3 linked regions of the uncultured Dysgonomonas sp. genome follow. The protein of the gene in region 2 interacts with the protein of the main gene of each other region in a pairwise test. Links are inferred from orthologs where the notes say so. Each region holds a gene or a part of one and is shown on either strand. Other genes may lie near its edges.

Region 1 (9,958 bases), 1.8 Mb from region 2 along the record:
AAGTTCTATTTGTATTTCTGAGGATGAGGAAACCTTTCCGTATGTAAATGCCGCAATGTATTTTGCAAACTCGGAATTAATTTCACGTGTACCGCCCTTCTTACATGAATTCACGATAAAAAGACACGATAAAAGAAAAACAGGGATGAGGAAAAGATTTTTTTTCATAGCTATATTTATTTGTGTCCGTTGCTATTTTATTATATACTAATTCACAAATATAAAAGAATATTTGCGATTAGCAGAAGGCTGAAAGGAGTAATTGTAGGAAGTGGCCATTTCCGGTGACGAAATGGCTATACGGCTTCATGTAATTTATTAATTACACAAACAGATATAAACTAAAAGCCATCACCAGCATACCTGCTACCAATCCCATGATAGAAATATGGTGTTTTCCGTACTTCTCGGCACTAGGGAGCAATTCATCGAGGGAGATAAATACCATAATTCCCGAAACGGCAGCAAGGATAATCCCGTTCATAGCCGGAGTCCAGAACTGCATGAGGAAGAAATATGCGATCAACGCACCGAAAGGCTCGGCCAGCCCGGAAGCGAACGATAGCCAGAATGCTTTTTTGCGGCTGCCCGTAGCGTGATAGATAGGCACGGCAACGGCGATTCCTTCGGGAATATTATGTATGGCAATAGCAATGGTTATGGGTATGGCAACATCGAGGGAGCCAAGTGCAGATGTGAAAGTCGCGATACCTTCGGGGAAATTATGTATGGCAATGGAAAGGGCGACAACAATCCCAGTACGTTTCAGCGAACGTTTTTTATCCATATCTTCCACACCTTGAATCTCATGTGGATTTAATGACTTGGGAATTGCAAAGTCAATCATATTTATGAGGGCAATACCCGCAAAAAAAGCAAGTATGAGATAGAGCGTCCCCATTTTTTCGCCATAGACCGATACCAGTTCCAGTTTACCTTGCGGCATCATCTCCATAAATGAGACATACAACATAATTCCGGCCGAGAAGCCCAGAGATGCACACAGGAATTTTGTATTCGTATGTTTGGCAATCAGCGCTATAAGGCTGCCTATACCAGTCGATAGCCCGGCAATAGCTGTAAGTATAAATGCAAGTAGTATATTCTGTTCGGTCATTATTCTCCTGAAACGTTAAGATTGCAAAGATAAGGGATTACCGTGAGGTATGGTAAACATTTACAGCATGAAATGAAGAATGTCCGATTAAATTTCTTTTAAGTATAAACAATTTGATAATTTTATGAGTTCAATAACATTAAGTGTTTTCGAGACCTGGGATAAACGAAACAGATTTTGCTTTTACTCCCGTGGCTTAAATGCATTCATATAAAATGACGTATACTATCGCTATGGCAAATAAAAGCAATTACAGAATCCATTTCATACAACATATTCCCTTCGAAGGGCTTGGATATATAGATAACTGGATAAATGAAAACGATTATGAACTATCCGTAACCAGGATGTATGGTAATTACCGATTCCCAGGATTATCTGAATTCGATCTTCTCATCATTATGGGAGGCCCTATGGGCACATACGAAGAAGATAAATATCCGTGGCTGAAAGAAGAAAAAGCATTTGTGAAGGAGGCTATAAATGCAAACAAGGCTGTTGTGGGTATTTGTCTGGGTTCACAAATCATAGCCAAAGCATTAGGGGCAAAAGTATATCCGAATAAGGAAAAAGAAATAGGCTGGCTGCCTGTTACTTTCTCCGATGCCCGGTCGCAAGCCTTATTCACCTCTAAGGATAAATCACCAATCGTTTTCCAATGGCATGGAGATACCTTCGACCTCCCTGTTAACGCAAAGTTGCTGGCCTCGAGTGAAGCATGCAAGAATCAGGCGTTTTTGTACAAAGACAATGTGCTGGCTCTGCAATTTCATCTCGAAGTAACAGAAAAAAGTTATGCGGAAATGCTGGACAACGGGCTGGACGAACTAACTGATGGAAAATATATCCAGACAGAAAATTACATACGAAGCAATACCCATTACATTCCGGAATGTAACCGGATGATTAAGTCCGTGATGGACAAACTTATTGAAAATATATGACACAGAAAACATATAACACAGGTACAGGCGCGCTGATATTCATTATCTGCCTGTCGGCCTCTCTGGTTCCATTCATGGGTTCGGCTCTGAACCTTGCTTTACCATATATAAACAGCGACTTATCTCTCGATGCGGTTATGTCCGGATGGGTACCGACTTCTTATATGCTTTCGACAGCCATATTACAGATACCATGTGCCCGTATCGCTGATATGATAGGGCGCAGAAAGGTTTTTGTATGGGGCGTCATTGTACTCACTGTATTTTCTGTTTTAAGCGGCTTTGCCTCTACGGGAACAAGCCTTATCATATACCGCTTTTTGGCCGGAGTGGGCAGTGCGATGATGTTCGGTACAAGTACAGCCATACTGACCTCATCCGTTCCCGCCGAAAAACGAGGTAAAGCATTAGGTATGGTTGCGGCTTGCGTATATTTTGCGCTTGCGGCAGGTCCATTTATCGGGGGAATACTTACCCAGTACTTCAACTGGCACAGCATATTCTTTGTGTCGGCGGCACTCAGCCTGATTGTAGCTGTCGGCGGTATAGTGATAATTGAAGATGACTGGAAGGAGGAAGGAAAGAGTACATTCGATATTGTCGGGTCTATACTGTTTGCCATAGCTCTTTCATCTTTGATATATGGTTTTTCGGAACTTCCTCATGTCAGCGGATTCATTTTTATCGGTATCGGCATTGTTGTAATCCTTTGCTTCGCTATATATGAGAAAAAACAGGAATTTCCCGTTTTCAATATCAGGGTATTCCTCGGCAACAGGGTATTCCGCTTATCCTCCCTCTCTGCACTGATCAACTATTCAGCAACTTTTGCCATATCCTTTATGCTCAGTCTCTATCTGCAATATGTGCGTGGCCTGTCGCCCCGCGATGCCGGACTGATACTTATCGTGCAATCGGTGGTACAGGCGGTAGCGTCACTTAAATCGGGAAGCCTGTCGGACAAAATGTCCGCGACATTTTTGGCAACCCTCGGTATGGGAATTATAGCTGTAGGATTAGTCGGATTATGCTTTATTACAGAAACTACCAACCTGTATTATCTGGGAGGTATACTTATATTATTAGGGCTGGGATTCGGTATTTTTTCCTCACCGAATACCAATATCATTATGAGCTCAGTAGAGAAGAAACATTACGGATTGGCCTCGGCCACTATGGGAACAATGCGTCTTACAGGGCAGGCGTTCAGTATGGGTATCGCTATTATGGCTATTTCGATAATGATAGGAAATGTGCAGATGTCCCCTGCTCTTTCATCTCAGTTTATAGGCAGTATGCGGATAACATTTGTTATTTGTCTGGTGTTATGTTTGTTCGGTGTATATGCTTCGTCGGCAAGGGATAGGAAGAAAAAAGATGTGTAAAGGTATTCCGGAAAGTTTATCTATGTATATAGCCAATAGCATTTAGCTGTTAGCTTATAGCTCTTTGAAAAAATGAATTAGCAGATTTGTAAATTAGCATATTAGCAAATGAGTAAAAAGTGTTACATGTGTTACCTTTTTTATAGTTACAAGTTACTTCGCTCTGCGGGCAGTTACGAGTTACAAGTTAGTTCACTGTTTACTGCTAACTGTTTACTGACATATCTGTTACCTTTGTTACCTTTTAACCCAATATAGTCAATGAATGTAAAAACAACAAAATGAAAACAATGAAAAGCTGTCAGATGTGTCAGATTTTAACCAAATACAGTCAATAAGCGTGAATATAGTGATGGGTTAGAATTGCGTCTTTGCGTCTCTGCGTGAGAATACTGTTAACTGCTAACTGAGAGTCACTTGCGCAACAGCCAAAGCTAACGGCTAAAAGCTATCAGCTAATAGCTGAAATATGTGTTACCTTTGTAACCTTTTGCTTATTTGCAAAAGATTTCTAAACACAGAATAAAAGGAATAAAAAAGTAATAGGAGGAAAAAAGAAATGAAAAACCTCTTTAAGAAGATAAAGAAAGATTATAATACAATCAACCCCAAACAAAAATCGGGGGTTCTTGAGATATTGAAATATATCGGACCGGGACTACTTGTTACGGTCGGGTTCATTGATCCCGGTAACTGGGCCTCAAATTTTGCGGCAGGATCAGAGTTCGGCTACGCTCTGTTGTGGGTGGTTACACTATCCACCATAATGCTGATTCTCTTACAGCACAATGTCGCCCATCTCGGTATTGTTACAGGATTGTGTTTGTCGGAAGCGGCAAATAAATATTTACCGAAGACCGGTTCACGCATTGTCCTCTGGTCTGCTATCGGTGCATCTATTTCCACATCGCTGGCCGAAATATTAGGAGGAGCAATAGCCTTGAATATGTTGTTCGATGTGCCGATTAAGGTAGGGGCAGTTCTTGTGGCAATCTTTGTATTTGTAATGATGTTCTCCAATTCTTATAAGAAGATAGAACGCTATATTATTTTCTTTGTTTCCATGATCGGTCTTTCCTTTATATATGAACTCTTCCTTGTGGATATTGAATGGGGTGAGGCGGCAAAAGCATGGGTCGTACCGTCTGTACCGCAAGGCAGTATGCTGATAATCATGAGCGTGCTCGGAGCCGTAGTGATGCCTCACAACTTGTTCCTGCACTCGGAAGTTATACAAAGCCGCCAATGGAACTTACAGGACGAAAAAGTAATGGAGAAACAACTGAAATACGAGTTTTTCGATACCTTTTTCTCTATGCTTATAGGCTGGGCGATAAACAGCGCCATGATATTATTGGCTGCATCTACGTTTTTCAAGCAGGGAGTGGTCGTAGATGATTTGCAACAGGCGCATTCCCTTCTGCAACCCTTATTGGGCAGTAATGCCGTTGTTATATTTGCTGTCGCTCTGTTGCTGGCCGGAATATCGTCTTCCATGACATCGGGTATCGCAGCCGGTTCTATCTTTGCAGGGATGTACAATGAACCATACAATATAAAGGACATACACTCTCGCATAGGAATACTTATTTCCTTAGGTGTGGCTTTAATCATTATATTTATGATAGGCGACCCGTTCAAAGGACTGATTATTTCGCAGGCAATACTGAGTATGCAGCTTCCTATAACAGTCTTTCTGCAAGTTCGGCTCACATCATCGAAAAAGGTAATGGGGAAATACGCGAATTCGTTACGAACTAAGATATGGCTTTACGGTATAGCGTCTATTGTGACATTTCTGAATATACTTTTACTCGCAAGTTTTTTTACAGACATCAAATTATAGGATAAGATTGTTACTTTATTACCAAATACCTATCTTTAAGGCCGTAATCCTATCCCATTTTATAAAATAGAAGCATATGAAAAAGATTATATTATTTATCCTCTGCTCTACTCTGATAACAGGAGTATTGACAAGTTGCGGACCGAAGGCAAAAACAGAAACCCCGGCCGAAACGGTGAAAACAGAAAATAAAGCAGAAGCTCCAAAATCTAAATTTGTAAAGCTGGCCGAAGAAACGAATAAGAGCATGCCGATGCCGCTACCCGGAGGTATCAGGATGGATAAAGCGGAAGCGGTATCTAAAAATGAGTTCAAGTATTACTATACATTTACTCAGACTCCGGCTGTTACGGCCGAAGAATTTGTAAGAAGCACAAAGCCTGCTCTTACCCTTGCTTTGCAAAGCACTAAAGGAAAAGATCTGGATATGTTCAAAGATGATAAAATGACATTGGTATATGCATATTATACAATGGACGGAAAACTTTTTGCAGAAGTAAAACTAATGCCGGAAGATTATATTAAATAACAATAAAACTAAATTCAACTATAATGATCAAACATATTGTAATGTGGAAACTCAAAGACGAGGCCCACGGAAACGGCAAGGCTACTAATGCCGGACTGGTAAAAGAAAAACTGGAAGCCCTCAGCGGAAAAATCGACGGCTTACTGAAAATAGAAGTCGGTATTGATTTTCTGGGAGGAGGGAATTTCGATGTAGTACTCTATTCTGAGTTATCAAGCAAAGAAGCGCTGGATACCTATCAGAATCATCCCCTACATCAGGCAGTGCTTCCGTTTATCAGGGAAGCGGTTATGGACAGAAAAGCGGTAGATTACGAGGGGTAAAATGGAACAGGAAGAAATAATAAGGGATATCCGTCAGCGTTGTCGCAAAGCCATGAACGGTATCGCCTCTACCAGTATGCGTCAGCGAGGCATATCTTATAAAGTGAATTTCGGGTTAAACATACAACAGATAAAAGAATTGTCCGGCCGTTACAAACCGGATGCAGAATTAGCTGAAACGCTCTGGAAAGAAGATACCCGCGAACTGAAAATACTGGCTACTTTTTTATATCCGGCTGATACATTCACAGAAAATGTTGCTGATAAATGGGTTACTGAGATTCCGAATCAGGAGATAAGGGAGCAACTTTCCCTTAATCTGTTACAAATCCTTCCTTTTGCCGGCAAGCTGGCTTTGGAATGGGGTAACAGCAAAGACGAGAGTATCCGCACAACAGGTTATTGGCTACTGGCCCGCCTGTTTCTAATAAAGAAAACCGGCAAACAGTCTGCAAATGGTTATACATTTATATGGGATGATGTTATTTCAGATAATATGTTTCTTCGCAATGCAGCGTCGTTGGCATTGAAGCATTTAGGAAGACAATCGAAAACAGATGCCAATATAATACTGGACAAGCTATCTATATATAAAGACGATAGTGACTTGATAAAGCAAGAAGCATATAATAGTCTGGCTTTCGAATTTGAGTATTATAGCCTCCCCAACCCCTCCGAAGGAGGGGCTTCATGAGAGACTCTATACCGGACACCTCCCCAAGGGGGAGGCCGGGAGGGGGCTCGTTTACTTCCCTATAGTATATCTCAGGCCGGCATAGAACTTACGTCCCATTGTAGGGCCCCAAACCATTGTAGCGTCAAAATCATCTCCGAATGGATTTTCGGAAGATATGATAGGATTCTTCTGTCGGAAGTCAGTTATATTTTCTGCACCTACATATACACTCCAGTTTCGGAAGTTCTTGGTCACCTGAGCATTCAGGATAGTAAACGAATCGAATCTGGTATCCCACAGCGGATTTGCTGCATCGGGCGTGGGCATACGTCCGCCACCGTTAAATTGAGATGTGAGGTCGAACACCCATTTCCTTAAAGGTGTTTCATATGAAGCTGTAACCAGTGCCTTGTAATCGCTGATAAGAGGCTTCTTCATCAGTTTGCCGCCATAATTCGTCTTTGCGTCAGTCCAACGGTAAGCTCCCAATATATTGAAGCCTTTGAATAAAGGATAAGATGCCTCTATCTGGAAGCTATTGGCGTATGACTTTCCTTGCAGGTTATAGAATTGTACTGCATGAGGGTTGCTGTCCACGTCTGTTACTACCTGATTATCGAAGTCGGTACGGTACCATTCTCCGGAAATAGTAAGCTCTTCGCCTTTGACCGGGATATGGAAAGATATGCTTGTACCGTAGTTCCATGCCGATTCCTGCTTCAGATTATCGGCTATCTCTATTTTCCTGCTACTGGCCAGATAGAAACTATTCTCCGGCATAACAAATACAGTCCGGTAGCCTTTGCCTGCCGAAGCTCTCATGTTCAGCCATTCTACTGGCATATATTTCAGATGCAGGCGCGGGGTTACAAACATTTTGTCATGCAGGGAACTATAATCGGTACGCAGACCTGCCAGCGCAATAAACTTGTCATCCTTATTGAATGTATACTGGAGATAACCGCCTGTTGTAGTTTCCTGATCCGGCTGATTGGTAATAGGCTGAGCCAGATATATGGACTGGTTGTATTTATCCCAGTTCATGCTGAGGCCTGCGCTTAACTGATGCGCCTTTCCAAGCCCGGTTTCATACATCAATGAGGCATACAGATTGTTACCGTACACATTATATTTATTGGCTGCATACTGTGATTTCTGGTCGTGGTACGATCCTGTGAATATCAGTGCCACATTGCCATTTCTTTCTTCATCGACAATATAAGAGTTCTTTGTATAAAACTCTCCACGATTTGCATTCACAGTTATTTCATAAGGGTTATCCTTATTCAGTGATGAAGGAGTCAGGGTATGCATAGTCTGTCCGCTGGTACGGTAATCCTGTACAAAACGTACGCCAAATTGAGATGCATAGCGTCCCGACATATAATGCCAGCGATTCATCAGGTTGAACTGATGTTTCTTCGGTGCATCCAGGAAACTATCGTTATTATCATCATGTGAAGCCGACTCATTCGAATAATGAAGGAACAGACCTGTATTCAATTTATCATTCAATATAAAGGCTGCGTCGGCATTTCCTTCATACCGGCCTGCATCACTCGCAAACAGATTCAGACTGAGGGGATCGGCGCTATTCGGTTTCTTGTATTCCACATTCATTTGCCCGGTGATGGATTCATAGCCGTTTTTCACCGATGCTGCTCCTTTGGATATCTGTATGCTTTCCATCCACGGGCCGGGAATATAATCCAAACCATAAATAGAAGCCGGACCGCGAAAGTTAGGATAATTCTCGGTAAGGGTCTGCACATATGTTCCAGCTAAGCCTAAAAGTTGAATTTGCTTTGCCCCTGTCACAGCATCACTGAACGATACGTCTACCGAGGGATTGGTCTCAAAGCTTTCGGATAGATTACAACATGCGGCACGATGCAGTTCCTTGGTTGTTATCTTCTCGGTATTCAAGAGGCTGGTACGGGACTTAATCGTTCCCGGAGGGGTCTTTTCTATAATGACCTCACCCAATTCATTATCTTCATCCAGTGTTATATTCTGCATATCTGCAAAATCGTGGATGTGGACGACCTTATTTTTAAAGCCGATATAGTTCACTTCGAGCATATGATCTTTATGGGGCGTACCGCTTATTTCAAAGTAGCCTTTTTCATCTGTGATCACACTCGTTTTGGAATTTTCCCAATGTACGTTGGCGCCTATCAAAGGCTGTTTTTGAGCGTCATAAACATATCCTTTCAGTATGTCTTTACCGAAAGCCAGTGTGGGAAGAAGTAGTAATATTATAAATAGTTTTATCGTTTTCATTTGATTCTCTTTATTAGTAATGAGTTAATAAGTACTTAGTAGTAAGTACAAAGCATTAAGTACAGGATTATCTGAATATCCTGTATAACATAACTAAGGTAGAGAAATCAAATGATAAGTACCCGGATAAGGGACAAGTAATCCCTCGGAGGAATTTCGGGAGGTGATTCAAACTGAGTATATTCATCGGTATATTCTACCTTTTCGGGTAAAATATTCGAAGTGACAGCCAGTGAAGCATCCGAGATCCACACAAAAGGAGTTGCCACCTGAGGACGGAATGATGAGGCATCTATATCTATAGACAAGCGGGATGCCGAACAGTGTGTTTCGCTTTTAAACGAAGTTTCACACGTGTCGTGATGCGCTGTATCTTTAACAGAACAGCAGCCTGAAACTTCTTCAGTTTGACTAGCCTGTGCGCAGCATACATGTTGTTCGGTCATAAAAAGGGTCTGGCCACTGCAAGTAGTACAGCAGTAGTTTATAATTGTCACCCCTGCACCTGTGAAAAATACAGTTGCGGCGGCAATCAATAATATAAGTGTTTGACCAAACTTTTTCATTTCAACTACAAAGGTAATTATTTTTATATAACAGATAAGTTTTTAAGAAGTTTTAGCAGAAACATACTTATGATGTATTTCTTCTATACAAGTTTATCTATAAATAGAGCTGATAGCCTTTAGCTGTTAGCTTATAGCTCTTTGAAAAATTGTAATTGTATTTAAAAATTGATAAATAAAAAGTATACGAAAGTTGTCAACTTTGTCAGTTTTTCGCCATACTGCCTTTCAAGAGAAAAACTGATTACTCTTTATAATATATATGCTTAACCCTGTTGGATATCGATGT
Region 2 (10,043 bases):
AACAGCCTGCATGAAAGCATCGTCTATCCTTACCGAAACGTTCGCTCCTGTAACTTTTCCTTCGGTCATTTTAGCGTCGATGAACGATTCAGAGTCAGGATGCTTAATGGATACACTCAGCATAAGGGCACCACGGCGTCCATCCTGAGCAACTTCACGGGTCGAGTTTGAATATCTTTCCATAAATGGCACCAGTCCGGTAGATGTCAAAGCCGAGTTTTTGACAGGAGAACCTTTTGGGCGTATATGTGATAAGTCATGGCCTACACCACCACGACGCTTCATTAGTTGTACCTGTTCTTCATCGATGCGGATGATTGCTCCGTAGGAATCTGAAGGCCCGTTCAGACCTATTACAAAGCAATTTGATAAAGAAGCTATCTGAAAGTCATTCCCGATACCGGTCATAGGGCTCCCTTGAGGCACGATGTATTTGAAATGATCGAAGAGATCATACAATTCTTTATTTGTCAATCCCTTTTCATATTTAGCCTCTACGCGTCCAATCTCATTAGCCAAACGCCAGTGCATATCTTCAGGTGATCGCTCATAGATATTACCTGCAGCATCTTTCAATGCATACTTATTTACCCATACTTTTGCAGCGAGTTCATCGCCGTTAAAATAAGTTAATGCGGCGTTATATGCCTCATCAAAAGTATAAACCTTTTGTGCCATTTGTCTTATATTTTTTAGATTATTTCAGTCTTTGTTTTATGACGAAAAGTCTGCGATATTTTTCACAGTACAATATTACTCAATTCAGAAAGATGAAACAAATTTTGTAACAATATTTTTTGAACAAAAATAAAAGTTTTCCAAAATAAAATTTAATATACTGTTTACTAGCTGTTTAATTTTTTTATTTTTAGAAAAAGTTTTCCATTTTAAAATTTGAACTATAAGATATATAACACGATACAAAAAGCAAAGTTCACTATGTATAGATAAAAAAAATCGGAAAAGTTATATTTAACCTTTCCGATTTTTTGCTTATATAAGTTATTTTTAATAGCCTGTATTATTCTGCAGCTCCAATTAGTTCAGGGTCAATCATGATACGCCCGCAATATTCACATACAATGATTTTCTTGCCTATCTTAATATCCATTTGTTTCTGAGGTGGTATTTTGTTGAAACAGCCTCCGCAAGCTCCGCGCTCGATACATACTACGGCCAGACCGTTACGGGCACTTTTGCGAATACGCTTGAATGCCTGCAGCAAACGAGGTTCAACCTCTGTCTCTATATCCTTAACCTCTTCGCGGAGTTGTTCTTCCTGTTGTTTAGTCTCGGATACTATATTGTCAAGTTCTTCTTTCTTTTGTCCCAGATCGGCAGAACGCTCCTGTAAGAAAGTTTTACTCTTTTCTACTTGCTCTGTCAAATTTTTGGAATCTTGAGTAAATTCACGAATGCGTTTTTCTGATAATTCGATTTCCAGTGTTTCGAATTCGATTTCTTTGCTCAAGTGGTCAAATTCACGGTTATTACGCACATTATCCAATTGTTCTTTGTATTTTTCAATTTTCAGTGTGCTGTCTTTTGCTTTCTGCTTTTGGAAAGAAACTGCAGTATCTGCTTCTTTCAGCTCAGTTTCGTATTTCTTGATACGGGTCTCCAGACCGATGATTTCATCTTCGAGGTCTGCTACTTCCAGAGGAAGTTCTCCGCGAAGAATCTTTATATTATCTATTTCAGATAATTTCTGTTGTAGGGCATAAAGCGTTCTTAGCTTTTCCTCTACAGTGATCTCTTTTTCTTGCTTTTTAGCCATAAGTTTATATAATATATAAGTTATAATTGAAGATAATTATCATAAAAAAATGCAGTAATCAAACAGCATCCCGCTATTCTCTTACTACATCATCCGTAAATAGCAGGAGTATGTCACCGCTTATTTACAAATAGTTCACAGGATTTACATCAAATCCTGACATATATACCGCAAAGGTAGGATATTTTTTTGAAATAATATCGAAAAATATATTCTTTGTGAAAATTTCGGACTCGTAATGTCCTACTGTTGCCAGCAGAATCTTATCTTCCACATCATAATAATCGTTATACTTAGCCTCACCTGTAATAAATACATCGGCACTATATGATATTGCTTTCGGTATCAGGAACGATCCACTTCCGCTACAGATGGCTATATCTCTTACAGGCTTACCCCTTAAAGCAGAATGCTGTATTGTCTTCAGGTGGAATGTATCTTTCAGTAGGTAAAGGAAATCTTCTTCCTCTGTCTCTTCGGGTAATGTGCCTACTATTCCGCTTCCTGCCTGCGACCATGTATTCTCTAATAAATAGAAATCATATGCAGGTTCTTCATACGGGTGCACTGCTATCAGTGCGCGTTTTACTTCCGATTGCTTATATATGGGAAGGATTATCTCAATCCGTACTTCCGGCTCGGTATGCAGTTCTCCTATCTCTCCGGTGAAGGGGTTGGTGTTCTCTCCTGCCTTGAAAGTCCCTTCTCCTGATACATTATAACTACATGAATCGTAATTTCCTATATTCCCCGCCCCTACGTTGAATAAGGTGTTGCGTACAAGTTCGGCATGCGAGTGAGGAACGAAAGTGACCAACTTGAGCAATTTACCCTTCTGTGGATCGAGAATGCGCACATGTTGCAGGTTGAGCATTTCTGCCAGATAATGGTTGATTCCCTGCGCTGCGTTGTCCAGATTGGTATGTGCCGCATAAACTACAATATCGTGCTTGCAGGCTTTAATCATACAGCGTTCTACATAGTTTTTCCCAGTCAGAGATTTGAAGCTGCGGAAGGCGAGTGGATGGTGTGAAATAATCAGATTGCATCCTAAAGCAATGGCTTCATCCATCACTGCCTCGGTTACATCGATGCATACTACGGCGCCTTTAGCTTCCTGATTTACATCTCCTATTTGGATACCGCTGTTATCAAAGCTTTCTTGCAATGGTATCGGGGCGAGTTGTTCTATGGTATGTAAGATTTCCTTTATTTTCATGATCTCCCGTATTTAGATCCTCAAAGTTATAGTTTTACAGGATATTAAGGTCACAAACCTCTTTATTTTTTCAATTAGGATAACAGCAAAAACTGATTACGGTTCAAAACTACCATTAAATATTACCCGATTCTATCGAATGAAAGCAGTCGATAAGAGACTGCTTTCAGATTTTTTATCAATCAAACATCTTTCTAAAATGACTGAATATCTTTTCTTTCACCGATTTGCTAGGCTGAAAATTTGGTGAATTTTCGAGTCCTCCTAATGTTGATTTCTCGCTATCAGTAAGATTTTCAGGTATATATACGCTTATATTTATAAGCAGGTCTCCCGTGCCATATCTGTTGATGCTCGGTAATCCTTTGTTTTTCAGGCGAAGTACTTTGCCCGGCTGTGTTCCCGGCTCTATCGTTACTTTTACCTTTCCGTCTATTGTCGGTACTACCACATTGCCCCCCAGTGCCGCAGTAGACACCGATAGTAATAGGTTATAAACAACATCGTTGTCGTCTCTGAACAGTTCCGGATGTTGCTCTTCTTCTACAAGGATAAGTAAGTCACCGTTTACACCTCCGTGACGTGCTGCGTTTCCTTTGCCGCTCATCGATAGCTGCATTCCTTCGGCAACCCCGGCAGGTATATTGATGGAGATTACTTCTTCTTCGCGAACAATGCCCTCTCCTGCACAATGGTTACATTTTTTGGTGATGCTTTTACCTTCTCCATTACAGGTAGGGCAAGTCGTTTGTGTTTGCATTTGCCCGAGGATAGTATTCATTACACGGGTTACTACTCCCGAACCCTTACAAGTAGAGCAAGTTTCGTATGCAGTACCACCATCCGCGCCTGTACCTCTACAATGTGAGCAGGCAACAAATTTATTTACTTTTATCTTTTTCTCAACCCCCTGGGCTATGTCTTTCAATGTAAGTTTAACTTTCACGCGTAAATCCGAACCGCGATTTTGCCTTGGGCCTCGTTGCCCTCCAAAACCTCCAAAGCCTCCACCAAAATGACCACCGAAGATGTCACCGAACTGAGAGAAGATGTCGTCCATGGAGAATCCGCCCGAATGTCCGCCGAATCCGCCCGGAGCCTCGTGTCCGAATCTATCATATTTGGCACGTTTTTGCTCGTCGCTTAGTATTTCATATGCTTCTGCCGCTTCCTTAAATTTTTCTTCAGCCTCGCTGTTGCCCGGATTTTTATCGGGATGGAACTGAATTGCTTTTTTGCGGTAAGCCTTTTTTATCTCTTCGAAAGTTGCGGTCTTGGTAACTTCCAGTACTTCGTAATAATCTCTTTTTGTTGTGGTTGCCATTGGGGTGCCTTCTTTTTTATTTTGCAACGATTACTTTTGGATAACGGATAACTTTATCATCCAGCGTATATCCTCTCTGAACACTGTCTACAATTTTGTCTTTATCTTCTTCCGACTGTGCAGGAACGGTGGTGATAGCTTCATGTTTGTCGGTATCGAAAGTATGCCCGATTGTTTCTATTTCTTTTACACCGTGTCTTGTTAGGAAGGTGGTGAATTTACTATAAATCAGATCTACTCCTTCTTTCACAGCTTCTATATCTTCAGTCTTGGATATATTTTCCAAAGCACGTTCAAAATCATCCACAACGGATATTATGTCGATTAAGACACGTTCACTGCCTGATTTCAATAATTCAGACTTTTCCTTCAAAGTACGTTTACGGTAGTTATCGAATTCTGCATTCAGACGCAGATATGAATCATTCAAATCATTATATTTGGCCTCCCAGTCAGTCAGATTGTCACCTATCTCTGTCTCTGCTGCTGCTTCAGGCTGATTATTTGTCATATTATCAGCCTTTACAGGCTGTCCGTTATCAAACTCCTTTTCGGTAAATTCCTCTTTCATATTTTAGTATCTATTTTATTTACAGTTTATTATAAAAAGATATGTGGCAAATCTTTATCGCGTGATCTGCCGTTGTCTAATTATATATTTTATTTACAGCAAAAGGCTTGCCAAAGTTGCAAGAATTAATGTACTGATGCCGCGAGGTTATAAAAACTCCATACGATTCCTTTATATTTTCGGGTTAAATAAAAAAAGTAACAAAGGTAACACTATTTACAGTAAACAATAAACAGAAATACAGTTCTTCAACTAGTACTTATTTTTTAGGACTTACGACATGTTAAAAGGTAACAAAGGTTACACTTATCACTCATTTGCTAATATGCTAATTTACAAATCTGTTAATTATTTTTTTTCAAAGAACTATAAGCTAATAGCCAATAGCTATATACATAGATAAATTTATATATAAAAATGCCTTTAGCCAGATTGGAAAATCCTGACCAAAGGCATTAAGCTGAATAATATTTACTATAGAAAAGAGTCTATTTTAAATCAATCTTTTGTGTCCCACCATTTAGTTGGATGGTTTGTCCATTCCAAACAAATATACCGGTAATACCGGATGGGATTTCCACTGTTCCCATGATACCTTTTAGCCCTTGTCTTTTCAGGTCTACTTTTATTTCTCCCTGTGGATGAGGTGTAGAGGCTGAAACTTCTTTGAGTTCGCCAAGAGAAGGTTCTATCTTCACCGTTTTATAGTTAGGAGACGCGGATGAGATACCGCAGATGATAGCGAAATAGTCATAAAGCGGGCTGGCACTCCATGCATGACAGTCGGAGCGTGCAGGCTCGGGCTTCTCGGCAAAGGTGGTTAATCCTATCTTTATCATGTCGCGCCAATAGTCAAGAGACGGATAATACAGATCGCCAAGCCCTGATGCTTTCAATGCCTGAGTCAGATAGAACCTGTAATAAAAAGTAACAGGTATCAGACTGGTGTCATCCACAACGTTTCTCATAACCGATTGTTTCTCACTATCAGCAATAGTATTACTCAGTACGGCCATTATTCCCGCATGCTGGCTGAATGACTTTTTCTCAGGGGTGTCAGCCATCTCGTTCCGGGTTTTATCGAAGCAGAGGTTGTATGTTGCCTTTGTTAATTCTGTAGCCAGATTAGTATATTGGTCAGCTTCGCATTCTTTACCAAAATGTTTGTAAAGTTGAGCTGCCTGATTGAGGGTATAAGCCAGATGTAAGGTAATGACGGAAGAGTTGCCGTCATCTGCACCCGGAGGTACCCCGTTAGGGAATCTGTCGGTGTAGTCGGTAAAGTTCCACCATGTCATTGGCCCTAGCATTCCTCTTTCTTTATCCATATTGTTTTCATACCAGCCAAATATTGCATCTATTGCCGGAAGGAACTGTGCCACAAAAGCATCGTCCTGCCTGTACATCCAGTAATCGTAAATCATAGATACCCAATAGAGTGAGTATGGTGGTATTACTTGTAGTCGGCTGCTTGGATAACGTCCCTGTGTAAGTCCATCAGGAACTCTGGAATTGTAAAAATCGAGTATCGCTTTACGCATCAGGCGGTCGTCACCTGTAACATAAAGTGAAATCAAAGCCTGAATACGGGTGTCTCCCGGATATTGTAACTGCTCGTAGTACGGACAATCGTAATAAGTTTCTCCGGCGCAGAGACGTGCAGTTCTCCAACCTACATTCCATATGTCTTGTAGCGATTTGTCATTGGAAGAGAATTGGGCTTTTTGTTCGAATGGGTAACCTGTAAAGTAAGCGTACAGGTCATTGATAGTCAAAGCTTCGTCTGCTGTGGAGATGTCTATTTGTATATAACGGTAGGTGCGCAGCCATAATGTACCGAACTGTCTGTTGGTTCCTCCATCGGGCAGGAAGATGTCGTAGTTGCCAATTACAGATAATCCTTCTATCTTATTGCGGTCTCCTTTTTGTAAGTTTTTGTCCAATAATGCTTCCGTATAAGTTAATTGTATAGATGAGCCTTTACCGCCTGTAACCGAGAGTATAGGAAATGCCGTAGTATTCACTTCCTGATCGATGAGGATAGATACTTTTGTGTTTGCAGGCACTTTAAGCGGATTGGTACCTTGCAGGAATTTATCAGTTACAGTTACCCCGTCTGTCTTTCTTATTTTCTGCATGCGCTGCATGCTTTCTTCCATGAGTGGAATGTTGCGGGGGGTGAGTTGCCACAGGTTGTCGGTGCCTATGCCATAGGGCGATGGAGACGTCACTCCAACCGCATTAATCCAATTACTGTCATTAAATCCTGCCTGTTCCCATCCCCACGGGTATTTTGAAGCATCTATGTGGTCGCCCGGCCCGATGACCATATATGCCTGAAGTCGTTCTCCATTGTCAGTTGAGCATGGTGAATAAGATTTATTTTGTATCACTTTCCATGTACTGTTGGTATTTATGGCCTGTTCTTTGTCACTGTCGCCCTGAATAACGAATCCTGTCTGATTAGATATTTGTGCAACAGGGGCCAATGTTCCCATATTCCATACAGTAGATGCTATTGTGTTATTCCCCTTTTGTAAAAAAGGTGCTATATCGACAGTTTCGAAATACCAGTTTACCAAATCGCCGCGGGCAGGGCCGAAGCATACTGATTGTCCGTTGACAAACAGCCTGTAACGGTTATCAGCCGAGATGTGTATGATAAATTTATTGGGAACCTGCTCCAGATTGATTTGTTTACGGAAATGAAACACTCCATAATCTTTTTGGGGAGCATCAGGGCAAGTGATCCAGCTTGCCGTCCAGTGGCGTTTTAATAATTCGGGATTGATTTCTTGTGCATAAACTGTGCATCCAAAGGCCAGTATAGCCAAGAGTAAATAAAATCGTTGAAACATGAGGTTAATATTTAAGGTTCAATAAAGAGCATAAATATACAAATTTACATGGTTCAGCTATTGAGTAAAATGATACGAATCATTTGAATATTGATTTTTAAGATTTCTCGAACAAATCAATCAATCCTTCAACTCTATTACTTCCAAATCTGAAATATTACCTTCATTCAACACGAAGCGTATCAATGTCCTTACTTTGTGAAAACCATACTTGCCTGCTGCTCCGGGATTTATATGCAGGCAATTCAGCTTTTTGTCGAACATCACCTTGAGTATATGCGAATGCCCGCAGATAAACAACTTGGGCGGATTAGCGGATAGAATGGAGCGGGCCCGTGGATCGTACTTTCCCGGATAACCGCCTATGTGTGTCATCAATACATCGACACCTTCAAGCGTGAAGCGCAAGAATTCGGGATATGCCGCCCGTATTTTACTGTCATCGATATTTCCATATACAGCCCGGAATGGTTTAAAGGCTTCGAATCGCAGGGCAAGGTCCATGGAGCCGATATCGCCTGCATGCCATATCTCGTCACACTCGGCAAAATATTTTTCGTATTTGTCGTCCCACCAGCCATGGGTGTCGGATAAGAGACCGATCTTTTTCATTGCAGATTGATACAGATGATGAAACAAACGGACAAAACAAATGTGCCCATAGATGTATATTTGAGGTAGGGGTCGAGCAGACGATTTTCAGTGATATGAAATATGTTTATCAGCAGTTTGATAAAGATAAGGAAGCACAGCAGATAGAGATACTGATACCAATGGCTTGTATATAAAATAGAATATACTGTAAAACAGGCAAGCGCACCTAATGTAAGGAAAGCATGGTAGTACTTCGCATTTCTGAAGCCAATACGCACGGGGATCGTTATTTTACCTGAATTCTTATCATTCTCCATATCACGCATATTGTTCAGGTTAAGTACTGCTATCGTTAACAGCCCCAGCCCAATTGCAGGAAGCCACGGCATAAAATCAACTACATGTGTATGCAAAAAGTAAGTGCCGACTACCGATACCAATCCGAAAAAAGTAAAAGAGAATATGTCGCCCAATCCTTTATATCCATACGGATTCTTTCCTGCTGTATATTTTATCGCTGCTACAATGCTGGCAGCCCCCAGAATCAAAAATAGAATGATAAATTTCCAGTTCATGAATTGGAGTGCTATATATATAAGGAGTATACCAATAATTGCTGCTGCACCAATTGCCATCATAATGGCTTTTTTCATTTGTCCGGGGGTGATAGCTCCGCTTTGTACTGTGCGCTGCGGGCCTACACGTTCACCTGTAATATCAGTGCCATGTTGGTAATCACCTAAATCGTTTGCCATATTTGATAATAACTGAAGGATGGTTGCTATCAGCATAGTGAGTATACATACCGAAAAGCTGAAGTTTCCGGTACTGTATGCAATACCACTGCCACATAGTGCAGTTGCCACAGCCAGAAACAGAGTACGGGGGCGGAGTGCTGATATCCACGATTTGAATGAAGCCATTATTTAAGAATCTAATTTACGAGGTACAAATTTACAAGAAATAAAATAGAGGAGGCTTCAAATATGAATTTTTAATTTCCCTATATCTTTCAATCTTTAGAATCTGTTTAAATTCAAAATGCTTCATTGACTAAAATTTAAACTGTTTCTTACTTAAATAATTTCTTTGATCTTTCCAGATCGAAAAGGATACGGAGTCCGAAATCCTGATATTTAGCTTTTTTGAAAGAAGCAAATGCTCCGAAATTTAAAAGACTGGTAATATTAATGGAATAGCCTATTTCCGAATATAACCTCATATCCGGGGTATATAAATTTTTCAGATGAATGCTTTCTGTGAACATTTTGCCTTGCAGAAAAGGTAGGCGTTTTAAGAGTAGATAGTGACTGTCATAGTTGAATTCCCCTTTTATCCAGTGTTTGTTGGTTGATGCAGTATAGTTTTCGAGTAACATAAACGAAGTAAACGGTGACCTCAGATTGACTGTGACATCGGAAGTATTGAACTGCTGGAAGTCGGCAAAATGCATTTTATCTTTATTTCCTAAGAATCCACCGCCTTCTATATGGTAGTTGAAACGGGAGAATTCGCTTAACCTGAGTTGCTGATATATTCCGACTCTTAATTTCCTATATTTCGAATTATTTGTCTGCCACGAAGCAAAAGCCTCGCTATATCTGAAGAAGAACACAGGAGAGGTGATTTTTTGATACCTTTTCACCCCATCGTTTACTGTATAATATACATATGGTATATAATTTATTCCTATATTATAG
Region 3 (10,026 bases), 1.9 Mb from region 2 along the record:
CCTATGGTGGAAAAACATACTGATGGTTACCCCAATATGCCTCCTGTTTGTCGGATTGGTCGGCATATTGTACTTATTTAACCTCGACAAGCTGGTATCGTGGTACATTATCCCATATTTATTACTCTTTGTAGTAGGGACTATATTGCTGAAGGCCATGAAGAAGCATATTCAAAAAACGGCAATTAACAAGCCCGACTCCTTCCTTATCTGTCTGGCCAAACCTATCGGGGAAAAAGATGGATACACCTATACTGCATTTGTAAAAGACAGTCACAGGCATAACAAACATTATATTGCGGACGAAATAAAGGATATATCCACAGATGACATTTTGAACAATCAGAGTGTACCCTTCAGGAAAAAGACCGTACTGATCCATAACGACGAAAGCGGTTCCGATCTTTGCGTAAGGGCATACAGCAACAGAGATCTGAACAGGCGAAGTTCTACATGGCGCGAAGATGGACTGATCCCAGTATTGTATATCGATGATAAATATACATTTATTATCAAGAAGAAAGATCTGGTAATCACTGACTAAATGTCTGTCCTTCTGAAAACGTATAATTTATAACTAAAATCCCTATCTTTGCATCTAAATATAATACAAACTATATGAAGATTCTTTTGATAGGCGAATACAGCCGTGCGCATCTTACTCTGGCTGAAGGTCTGCGTTCTTTAGGACATGAAGTACTTACAGCTTCGGACGGCGACGGCTTTAAAAACTATCCGCGCGATGTGGATTTAAGTCGCAAAAGTTCGGGAGTAATAGATACTCTCTCCAGCATGATGTCTGTCCTCAGCAGATTCAAAAGTTTCAAAGGGTATGATGTTGTACAGCTCATAAATCCCTGCTTCACTACCCAAAACGTACGGATCAACAATTATCTATATAAAAAACTAAAGAAGAACAATCAGAAAGTCTTTATGGGAGCTTTTGGCGACGACTCATATTGGGTAAGCGCCTGCTTGGGAAATAAGATATTTGACTATTCCGAGTTCTTTGTCGATGGCAAAGCGATCAATGTCGATTTCAATCAACGGTTCATCGATAAATGGATAGGCACGCCGCTCGAAACATTTAACCGGGCATTGGCAAAAGACGCAGATGGGATTGTAGCCTGCCTGTATGAATATTACAAGGCGTATGAACCTTTCTTCTCCGATAAGCTGCGGTACATTCCATTGCCGATGAATACGGCGGGAATAGAATTCCAACCGATACCCGAAGAGCCCGAAAAAGTGAACTTCTTTATCGGGATCAATAAAGTCCGTGAGAAGTTTAAAGGTACCGATGTGATGGAGAAGGCACTGGACAGAATCAAAGACAAATACCCGGATAAAGTAATCGTTACGCGGGTCGAATCTGTCAGCTACGATGTGTATCAGCAACTGATGTCTCAGGCGCATGTAGTGCTCGACCAGTTATATTCACACACACCTGCAATGAACGCGCTATTGGCAATGGCTCAGGGAAAAGTAGTTGTAGGCGGAGGAGAGCCATATATCTATGACCTATATGGTGACACGTCCAATCAGCCGATCGTAAACGTACATCCGCACGAAGACGATGTATTCGACAAACTGGAATGGCTGGTATTAAACAAAAAAGATATTCCGGAGATATCGAGAAAGAGCCGTCAATTTGTAGAAACGAACCATGATTACGTGACAGTGGCGAAGAAATATCTGGATTTCTGGAGACAAAAAGAAGGCATATAAGAATAACCTTTTGCGAATAACTATTTACAGCAACGAATCATTGCTTTCCTGAAAAAAGGAGGAGCAATATCAGGATCGTGTACGAAGAACATATATCCGTTTGTCGTCTGAATCCTGTAGTGCAAGTTTTCCATCAGCGATGACAATTCAGTATAGTCTATTTGTTTATGATAAGTGCATATAACCGCTCTTGTATGATATTTATCTGATGTCAGGATACTCTGCGCGCCTGCTAAAGCCTTCTTTTCTACACCTTCTACATCCAGTTTAAGAAATATTGAATCAGAACCAAAGGTTCCGGCTAAGGAATCTAGTGTTATGGTTTCTTCACTATCTTCATCAGATACATATCTGTTTATTATCCTTACCTTTTCTTTCCACGGCTCGAATGTCTTCTTCAGAGCCTCTATCCATCGCTCTTCGACTTCAAACAAGATTATACTACGAACCTTATTTACAATCGATAAAGAGAAGATGCCTTCGGCTGCGCCTACATCAAGGACAACATCATCAGGGCCAACCTGAAAATCATCGGACAGATAACAATGAGGGGATAAAGGATCCTGCTCTATCAAAAGATTCCTGTGAATCTTCTGTATTTCCTTATCACTTAGTTCAATCGGGTAATAAAGCCTGTAGCCTAGATATTCCACATACTTCAGGGTAGTCTCATCATCTGTATATACAACGACATCCCTGAAATCATACTTTTCTGCATATGAATACGGGAATATGGTTGTACCTTCCTTCTTTATATATTGTATGGCAGATCTAAGCTCAGGGTCTTCTACCTTCCGGGCCTTATAATACCTGAGCATATCGCGACGTAGCGACCAGCAAGGATTGTCATCATACAACTCCTTATCCAGCTTTCGTTTTCGTCTTATTTTCTTGTAGTAGTATAAATCAGTAATAGAAGCTAGCCTCTTAAATACCATGAGTTTTTCAGGTTTAGTATACAAAGATAAAAAGATTATAGATATTCTTCAGTTATATTGGCATTTACTCCGAATTATTAATATAAAAAGCGGATAATTTTTTAAATTACCCGCCTTTACTCATAATATGTTAGATTGGATTGATTACATCATTCCCCCCATTCCTCCGCCACCCATTGGAGGCATTGGCATTGGGTTTTCTTCTTTCTTATCAGCTATGATACATTCTGTAGTAAGGAACATACCTGCAATAGAAGCTGCATTTTCAAGAGCAACTCGAGCCACTTTGGCTGGGTCGATTACCCCTGATGCATTCAGGTTCTCATATTTGTCGGCACGTGCATTGTAACCATAGTCACCTTTACCTTCACGTATCTTCTGAACTACCACAGCACCTTCTTTACCGCTGTTAGCAACAATCTGACGAAGTGGCTCTTCAATAGCGCGTTTCACGATTTCGATACCTGTAGTTTCATCTTCATTTTCGCCTTTCATATTTTCAAGAGCGTCAATCGCACGGATGTAAGCTACACCACCTCCCGGTACTGTACCTTCTTCGATAGCGGCACGAGTCGCAGAAAGAGCATCGTCAACACGGTCTTTCTTTTCTTTCATCTCCACTTCGGAAGGTGCACCAACATAAAGAACCGCTACACCACCTGCCAATTTAGCAAGACGCTCCTGTAGTTTTTCTTTATCATAATCAGATGTTGTTTTCTCCATCTGTGAACGGATTTGACCTACACGAGCAGAAATTGCTTCTTTTGCTCCGGCACCGTTTACGATAGTTGTAGTATCCTTGTTGATAGTAATTTTGTCTGCAGTACCAAGCATATCGATAGTAGCAGCTTCCAGAGAAAGACCTCTTTCTTCTGTGATTACTGTACCACCTGTAAGGATAGCGATATCTTCCAGCATTTCTTTGCGACGGTCACCGAATCCCGGAGCTTTCACTGCTGCGATTTTCAAGCCTGCGCGAAGACGGTTTACTACCAATGTAGTCAAAGCTTCAGAATCGATATCTTCTGCGATGATAAGTAGTGAACGTCCCGATTTAAGAGCAGCTTCAAGTATTGGAAGAATATCTTTCAATACAGAGATCTTCTTATCGTGGATCAGGATATACGGATTTTCAAGGTCAGCTTCCATTTTCTCCGTATCAGTTACAAAGTAAGGAGAAATATAACCTCTGTCGAATTGCATACCTTCTACTACGTCAACGTAAGTATCAGTTCCCTTTGCTTCTTCAACAGTGATAACACCTTCTTTTTTCACCTTGCCCATAGCTTCAGCAATCAGTTTACCGATAGTTTCATCGCCGTTTGCAGAAATTTTAGCTACGTTTTCTATTTTTTGCAAGTCATCGCCTACTGTTACCGATTGCGCTTTGATATTCTCTACAACTTTAGCAACAGCTTTGTCGATACCACGTTTCAGGTCCATCGGATTGGCTCCTGCTGTAACGTTTTTAAGACCTACGCTAACAATTGACTGAGCCAATACTGTAGCTGTAGTTGTTCCGTCTCCGGCATCGTCGTTTGTTTTAGAAGCTACTTCTTTTACAAGTTGTGCTCCCATGTTTTGGAACGGATCTTCCAATTCTATTTCTTTAGCTACGGTCACACCATCTTTTGTGATGTGAGGAGCTCCGAATTTTTTATCAAGAATAACATTGCGACCTTTAGGCCCAAGTGTTACTTTTACAGCATTAGCCAATGCATCAACACCTTTCTTTAGCTCGTCGCGAGCATCTATATTAAATTTGATTTCTTTTGCCATGACTTTGTTATGTTATTAAATTGTTCGTATTAAATAATTGCAAGAATATCAGACTGACGCATGATCAGATAAACTTCGCCATCCAGTTCTATTTCTGTTCCGGCATATTTACCATAAAGCACATTGTCTTTCGGTTTTACAACCATATCTTCGTCCTTTGTTCCATTTCCTACGGCAATTACTTCGCCTTTAAGCGGTTTTTCTTTTGCAGTATCAGGAATAATGATACCTCCCACACTTTTTTCTTCTGCAGCGGCCGGTTTTACAAGCACTCTGTCTGCTAATGGTTTAATACTCATGATTCTTTAAGATTTTAAATTGTTATATATTAAATTTTAAATATTTTCTGATTAGAGATAAGCGAAATGCGTGCCAAAGTATATTTCTGTCAAAAAAGCAGAATAAGGAATGTGTGAAAACTGACAAGTAGTCATTTGCTGTTAGCAGTAAACATAAATACGGCTCTTTCAACTTACTACTTGTTAAAAAGTGACAAAGGTAACATATGTCAGTAAACAGTTAGCAGTTAACAATTAGAAGCCCTTTACACCTATTACTCAATACTTACTACTTCGAAAAGGTAACAAAGGTTACACTGTTTCACTTATTTGCTAAATACTAATTATTTTTTTTCAAAGAACAATAAGCTAACAGCTATTAGCCGTTAGCTTACATATAGATAAAGTAATTTATTATTATTCAGTCTCCGGATTCAGTTCCTTTTTGTCCATATTCTTTACTACCCGCCCATATATGACAAGTGCGATGGCAGAAATCAGACCTATCCCGACAAAGACATACCATATATAATGTGCGTTTACTGTCGCAGCAGCATATTCTACCTGCGATGTAAATGTCTTAGGATCCGGACAATATTTCTCTAATAAGAACCCGGACAACCCGAAAGCAAAAAGGTACGAAAAGAATGAGTGTAAGTGGCTGAAGCCTAAGTAAAGGCCTTCTTCTCCTTTTGGAGACTGCAACGAAAAATATTCAAGGAAGCGGGGTGAAATAAAACACTCTGCTAATGCCTGCATGGCAATACCCACTATCATCATAAATGCAACAGGGTGCAATCCCATCACATAATCAGTCCCAATCTGGTTGCCAAACGACATAACCAATGCCGAGAACGGTATAATCAGCATCCCTATAGTCATGGACGTGAGTGCAGTACGCCTTTTCATAAATGAGGTGACAAAATTGACACATACAAATACCACCAACGGATTCACATTGGCATACCAACCCGGGGAAGCACCTTCACCGATCATACGGATCACATACTTAGGCATAGTCGCATACATCTGGCTCTGAATCATCCAGAAACCACTAATGATAATTATCAGTGCTATAAGACGTCCATTCTGACAAACTTTCCACAGAGCTTTTCCTATTTCGGCAAAACTTTTCCCTTTGCCTTCGGTCTTTACCGATTTATAGAAAAAGAAAACTGCTATCAAAGCCAGAAAAGTCATTGATGCAGAAAAGAAATTTAGGTACACAAGCCCTTCGTCACCCATGCTTCTGCGTAGCGGATCAACAACGGTTTTGCCTGTAAATGCCCCGATATTTACCATCATATAAAAGATAGCATATCCGCGCGCACGGTTTTCCGATGTAGTCTCACGCGCTACCGTACCCGATATAACAGCTTTTATAAATGCTCCGCCTATAACGATAAGTACCAGAATGGGAGCAATGCTCCAGCGCAAATAACTTGTTTCAAGGCCGGTAAAAGTGGCTGTCATCCCGTAACTCACCAGTCCCGCGCTCTCCAACAGAGTAGGCAAAAGTCCCAGGCCTCCATAACCGACTGTTAACAAAGCAAATGCTAGTATAATGGATGAACGGAAGCCTATTTTATCTGCATATGCTCCTGCAAAAGTGGGAAGGAAGTATAGCATTGCTGAAAATATACCCGAAATGATACCAGCTTCGATATCAGAGAAACCCCAAACATTGGATAAATAAAGGGTAATTACAATAAATACGGCATAATACGCCAGCCGTTCGAGTAGTTCGACGGAATTGGCAACCCAAAAGGCCCTTGAAAATTTAGTCATTAGATTTGATCGAATTGTTAAAATTTAAACGAATAGTCACAAAAATAAGAAAATAATCCTGTTTATAAAGGTTATATGCTTTACGGAATATGTTAATTAGACCTTTTTAACTCAATACAAAAAGTAGTACCGACACCTATCTCCGATGATTTCACATAAATTTTTCCTCTATGGTACGATTCTATTATACGCTTCGCCAAAGACAGCCCAAGGCCCCATCCTCTTTTTTTTGTGGTAAATCCCGGACTGAAGATCGTTTTGAATTTTGATTTTGGAATACCTTTACCGGTATCCCGTATATCCAGGCTTATTATTTTACCTTTATCGGACAAGGTGTAAATGATCTCACCCTGACCTTCCATCGCATCCACCGCGTTTTTTGTCAGATTCTCTATCACCCAGCTTAATAAAGGCTCACTTACGTTTGCATAAAGGGGCGTAGCAGATAAACGGAGTTCAAAAATGACTTTTTTCGAAATTCGCTTTTCAAGATAGGTTATAGATTGAGTTACGATCTCATTTATATCCTTTCGTTCCAAAGATGGTGCAGAACCTATTTTCGAGAACCTGTCCGTTATCATTTGCAGGCGGTTCACATCTTTTTCCATATCCAGTAAGATGGATTGATCGGCATTTTTTAATTTGAGATACTCCAACCACGCCAACAACGATGATATCGGCGTTCCTAACTGATGTGCCGTTTCTTTCGACAACCCTACCCAAAGGCGGTCTTGTTCCATTCGCATTGTGGTAAACAATGCAAAAAAGGCAGTTATCATAAATATAATCAGTACACTCACCTGAACATACGGATATAATTGCAACCTCTTCAGGGTGTAGGAATCGTCGTAATATACATATTGGTCAAAATCCTCAACTTCGATAACAATAGGTTTGTGCCTTTTTTCAAAAGCCCGGGACTGTTGTTTTAGAAACTCCTGCTCGCCGGTCTCAGGAAGTTCTATATTTGTGGAAGTATAGTAATTGTCTTTTTTGTCGTATAAAATGACAGGGATAGTCGTGTTGCTTTTCAGAATCTGTATTACCAGATTCATATTCAGGTTTTCATTGTTGCTGGCCATCTCTTTGGTAGCTTCAGCCCAGATTTCTATCTTGTTGCGTTCTTCTTTCGACAGGTCTTTTACCAGATAATGAGAGACAATAAGCGACCCGAAAGCTATTATTATAGCTGCTATAATAAGGATATACCGCAATAAGAGCTTATTGTTCTCAAATATTTTCATGCAATAAAGATAATTGTTTTATTCTTTAACGCATTTTCGAAGGGAATAATATTGATTATCAGATTTTCTTCAGTTCCTGATACAAGCGCTGTATGGGTAATCCCATGATATTGAAATAAGACCCCGATATATATTCCACAGCGATATAACCGATCCATTCCTGCACACCATATGCCCCGGCTTTATCCAAGGGCTTATATTTAGTCACATAGTATTCTATTTCATCCTCTTCGAGCTGTGCAAATCTCACTTCGGATGAAACACCGAATGCTCTCCGTTTCTCTTTTGTAGTTATGCAAACACCTGTTACCACCGAATGCGTCTGACCGGAAAGATCGCGGAGCATCCGCTTGGCATCTTCTTCATCAAGAGGTTTGCCATATACATTTCCATCGAGGAGAACGATTGTGTCAGCTGTTATCAGAAGCGTGTCATTATCCAGAAAGGTCCTATATGCCTCGGCTTTTTCTTTAGCTATATATATCGCAATATCTTCACCCTGTAGATGATCGGGATACGATTCGTCGATATCGGGAAGCGTTTTTATTTCGTAAGCAATATCCAATCCTGAAAGAAGTTCCTTTCTGCGGGGAGAGTTGGATGCAAGTATGATCTTATATTTTGATAGGTCGAGCATTCAGAATATTTTTTTTTGACGGCTTTCCAGTTCCAATAATTTCTTTTTCACTTCAAGGCCGTAGGCATATCCGCCCAGCTTTCCCCCTTCATTCACCACACGGTGGCAAGGAACGATTATGGCTATATTGTTTTTTCCATTGGCAGAGCCGACAGCCCGGCACCCTTTCGGAGAGCCTATACTTATTGCTTCTTGTTTGTAGGAGACGGTTTCTCCATACGGAATCGTATTCAGGTAGTCCCAGGCTTTTTCTTGAAAAGAAGTCCCTTCCTGAGCCAAAGGCAAGTCGAAGGTTTTCCGTTCACCGGCAAAGTATTCTTTCAGCTGCCTTATAGCTTCATCTAGAACCGAAACTAAAGTCTCGTCTGTTTGTACTATCTCAGAGACAATCCGCAGAGCAGAAATAAAGCCGTTAGTCTCTTCTATTTCTATTACTCCGACGGGAGATTGTAAAAAAGCCTTCATTTTTTTTCTTCGGTTTATCTTCGTATTTCGACCAGCTCCAATTTATCATCTGGCGCAGGCGTTTAAGGAAACGTTTCGACGGTTTGTCTCGCAAATATGATTCTATATGGCGTTTCTTCTTTTCTTCCAGTATTTCATCCACATTGATAAGTATGCCCGTTTCCTCCACGTTACCAAAAGTATCGTTTACGGCCGTACCGAACACTTTCATCTGGGGCGAAAGGCTCATATAAGCATTTACAAGTGGCGGAATATTAAGTCCTAGCCTACGGACAGACGTATTTAAGATTTTATAATCAGCCTTAAATGTATCTTCATCGAATAAACGTATAAGTTTCTTTTCATCCGTCTCTATCCGAAGTGCCTGTTTCGGCCAAACTAACTTGTCCGGATCAGGGAAATATTTCCCCAGAAAATAAAGGATCATGTCGCGGGCTTGCGTGTTGTAGGTATCGTACATGGTGACTTTTCCGAAAAAATACTTCATAGACGGGTCAGCCACAGACAGTGCCCCCAATCCGTCCCAAAGATTATCGAGTGCGAATATACCTTTCGAACCTGCAAGAGTGGATTGATATTCCAAAGTGACGAACGAACGGCCGAGTTCGAACGTATAAGGCAGATATTCTTTTATAAACTTTTTGGAGAAATGGAACAGATGGGAGGTAGCCAGAACCGGCTCGCCATTATCATCGAAACAAATATCCGGTCCGCAGATAAAACGGTATCCTCCTATTATTTCTTCCGCCTCGGGATTCCAGACTATTAGCTGCTTATAAGGATTGTCCATTGTATCATACTCGTCAATATCGGTAGACAAACCCGTCCCTCCTCCGTAATAACGGAATGCAATCTCACGCAAGCGGCCTATTTCCAGCATCACGTTAGGTGAATTGTGATGTGTGATTATATAAATCTCATTATTCGCCTTATTGGTATGCCTCAGAAGTTTGTCCTTCGTCAATTCGGCTTTTAAGAGACTTTTATCTATTGGTGAGATGATTTTTTCCATCTAATATTATCTGTTTGATTTCGCTAATCTATATGCTTTGTCTTTTACATATCCGGCCCATTGCGAAGCGCTTTTCGAATTATCGAAAGTCGAATACGGAATTGGCTCGCCAAATGTAATAGAAAAACTTGTATTTTTATTCTTAAACATTTCGTCG

The links.
Region 1: the proteins of QZL88_RS06345 (region 2) and QZL88_RS13590 interact in binary tests that used the Escherichia coli proteins (3 or more experiments, as listed by UniProt). The link is inferred for uncultured Dysgonomonas sp. from one-to-one orthologs.
Region 3: the proteins of QZL88_RS06345 (region 2) and groL interact in binary tests that used the Escherichia coli proteins (3 or more experiments, as listed by UniProt). The link is inferred for uncultured Dysgonomonas sp. from one-to-one orthologs.

The regions. Positions count from the first base shown.
Region 1 is NZ_LT599032.1:3,227,274-3,237,231, forward strand. Bases 3,254-6,148 are described here. They hold QZL88_RS13590 (Nramp family divalent metal transporter), read left to right. Parts: upstream 3,254-4,005; coding sequence 4,006-5,292; downstream 5,293-6,148. Other genes in these bases: QZL88_RS13585 (MFS transporter), read left to right, coding at 3,254-3,446; QZL88_RS13595 (hypothetical protein), read left to right, coding at 5,369-5,821; QZL88_RS13600 (Dabb family protein), read left to right, coding at 5,845-6,144; QZL88_RS13605 (DNA alkylation repair protein), read left to right, coding at 6,146-6,148. Outside these bases: QZL88_RS13570 (MG2 domain-containing protein), read right to left, coding at 1-168; zinc transporter ZupT, read right to left, coding at 323-1,117; QZL88_RS13580 (type 1 glutamine amidotransferase), read left to right, coding at 1,333-2,061; more of QZL88_RS13585, read left to right, coding at 2,058-3,253; more of QZL88_RS13605, read left to right, coding at 6,149-6,838; QZL88_RS13610 (TonB-dependent receptor), read right to left, coding at 6,890-9,103; QZL88_RS13615 (hypothetical protein), read right to left, coding at 9,211-9,669; QZL88_RS13620 (bifunctional UDP-N-acetylmuramoyl-tripeptide:D-alanyl-D-alanine ligase/alanine racemase), read right to left, coding at 9,914-9,958. UniProt on the Escherichia coli protein: H(+)-stimulated, divalent metal cation uptake system. Involved in manganese and iron uptake. Can also transport cadmium, cobalt, zinc and to a lesser extent nickel and copper. Involved in response to reactive oxygen.
Region 2 is NZ_LT599032.1:1,448,985-1,459,027, reverse strand. Bases 3,115-6,094 are described here. They hold QZL88_RS06345 (nucleotide exchange factor GrpE), read right to left. Parts: upstream 4,892-6,094; coding sequence 4,337-4,891; downstream 3,115-4,336. Other genes in these bases: QZL88_RS06340 (alpha-L-rhamnosidase N-terminal domain-containing protein), read right to left, coding at 5,380-6,094; dnaJ (molecular chaperone DnaJ), read right to left, coding at 3,175-4,320. Also shown: QZL88_RS06365 (adenosylcobalamin-dependent ribonucleoside-diphosphate reductase), read right to left, coding at 1-678; QZL88_RS06360 (C4-type zinc ribbon domain-containing protein), read right to left, coding at 1,022-1,777; QZL88_RS06355 (Nif3-like dinuclear metal center hexameric protein), read right to left, coding at 1,902-2,999; more of QZL88_RS06340, read right to left, coding at 6,095-7,749; QZL88_RS06335 (metallophosphoesterase family protein), read right to left, coding at 7,870-8,361; menA (1,4-dihydroxy-2-naphthoate octaprenyltransferase), read right to left, coding at 8,358-9,266; QZL88_RS06325 (DUF5686 and carboxypeptidase regulatory-like domain-containing protein), read right to left, coding at 9,416-10,043. UniProt on the Escherichia coli protein: Participates actively in the response to hyperosmotic and heat shock by preventing the aggregation of stress-denatured proteins, in association with DnaK and GrpE. It is the nucleotide exchange factor for DnaK and may function as a thermosensor.
Region 3 is NZ_LT599032.1:3,310,192-3,320,217, reverse strand. Bases 2,129-5,091 are described here. They hold groL (chaperonin GroEL), read right to left. Parts: upstream 4,446-5,091; coding sequence 2,811-4,445; downstream 2,129-2,810. Other genes in these bases: QZL88_RS13940 (co-chaperone GroES), read right to left, coding at 4,475-4,744; QZL88_RS13950 (FkbM family methyltransferase), read right to left, coding at 2,129-2,666. Outside these bases: QZL88_RS13960 (hypothetical protein), read left to right, coding at 1-544; QZL88_RS13955 (glycosyltransferase), read left to right, coding at 619-1,728; more of QZL88_RS13950, read right to left, coding at 1,749-2,128; QZL88_RS13935 (MFS transporter), read right to left, coding at 5,141-6,511; QZL88_RS13930 (HAMP domain-containing sensor histidine kinase), read right to left, coding at 6,604-7,755; QZL88_RS13925 (Maf-like protein), read right to left, coding at 7,814-8,392; QZL88_RS13920 (methylated-DNA--[protein]-cysteine S-methyltransferase), read right to left, coding at 8,393-8,857; QZL88_RS13915 (GNAT family N-acetyltransferase), read right to left, coding at 8,805-9,869; QZL88_RS13910 (1-acyl-sn-glycerol-3-phosphate acyltransferase), read right to left, coding at 9,876-10,026.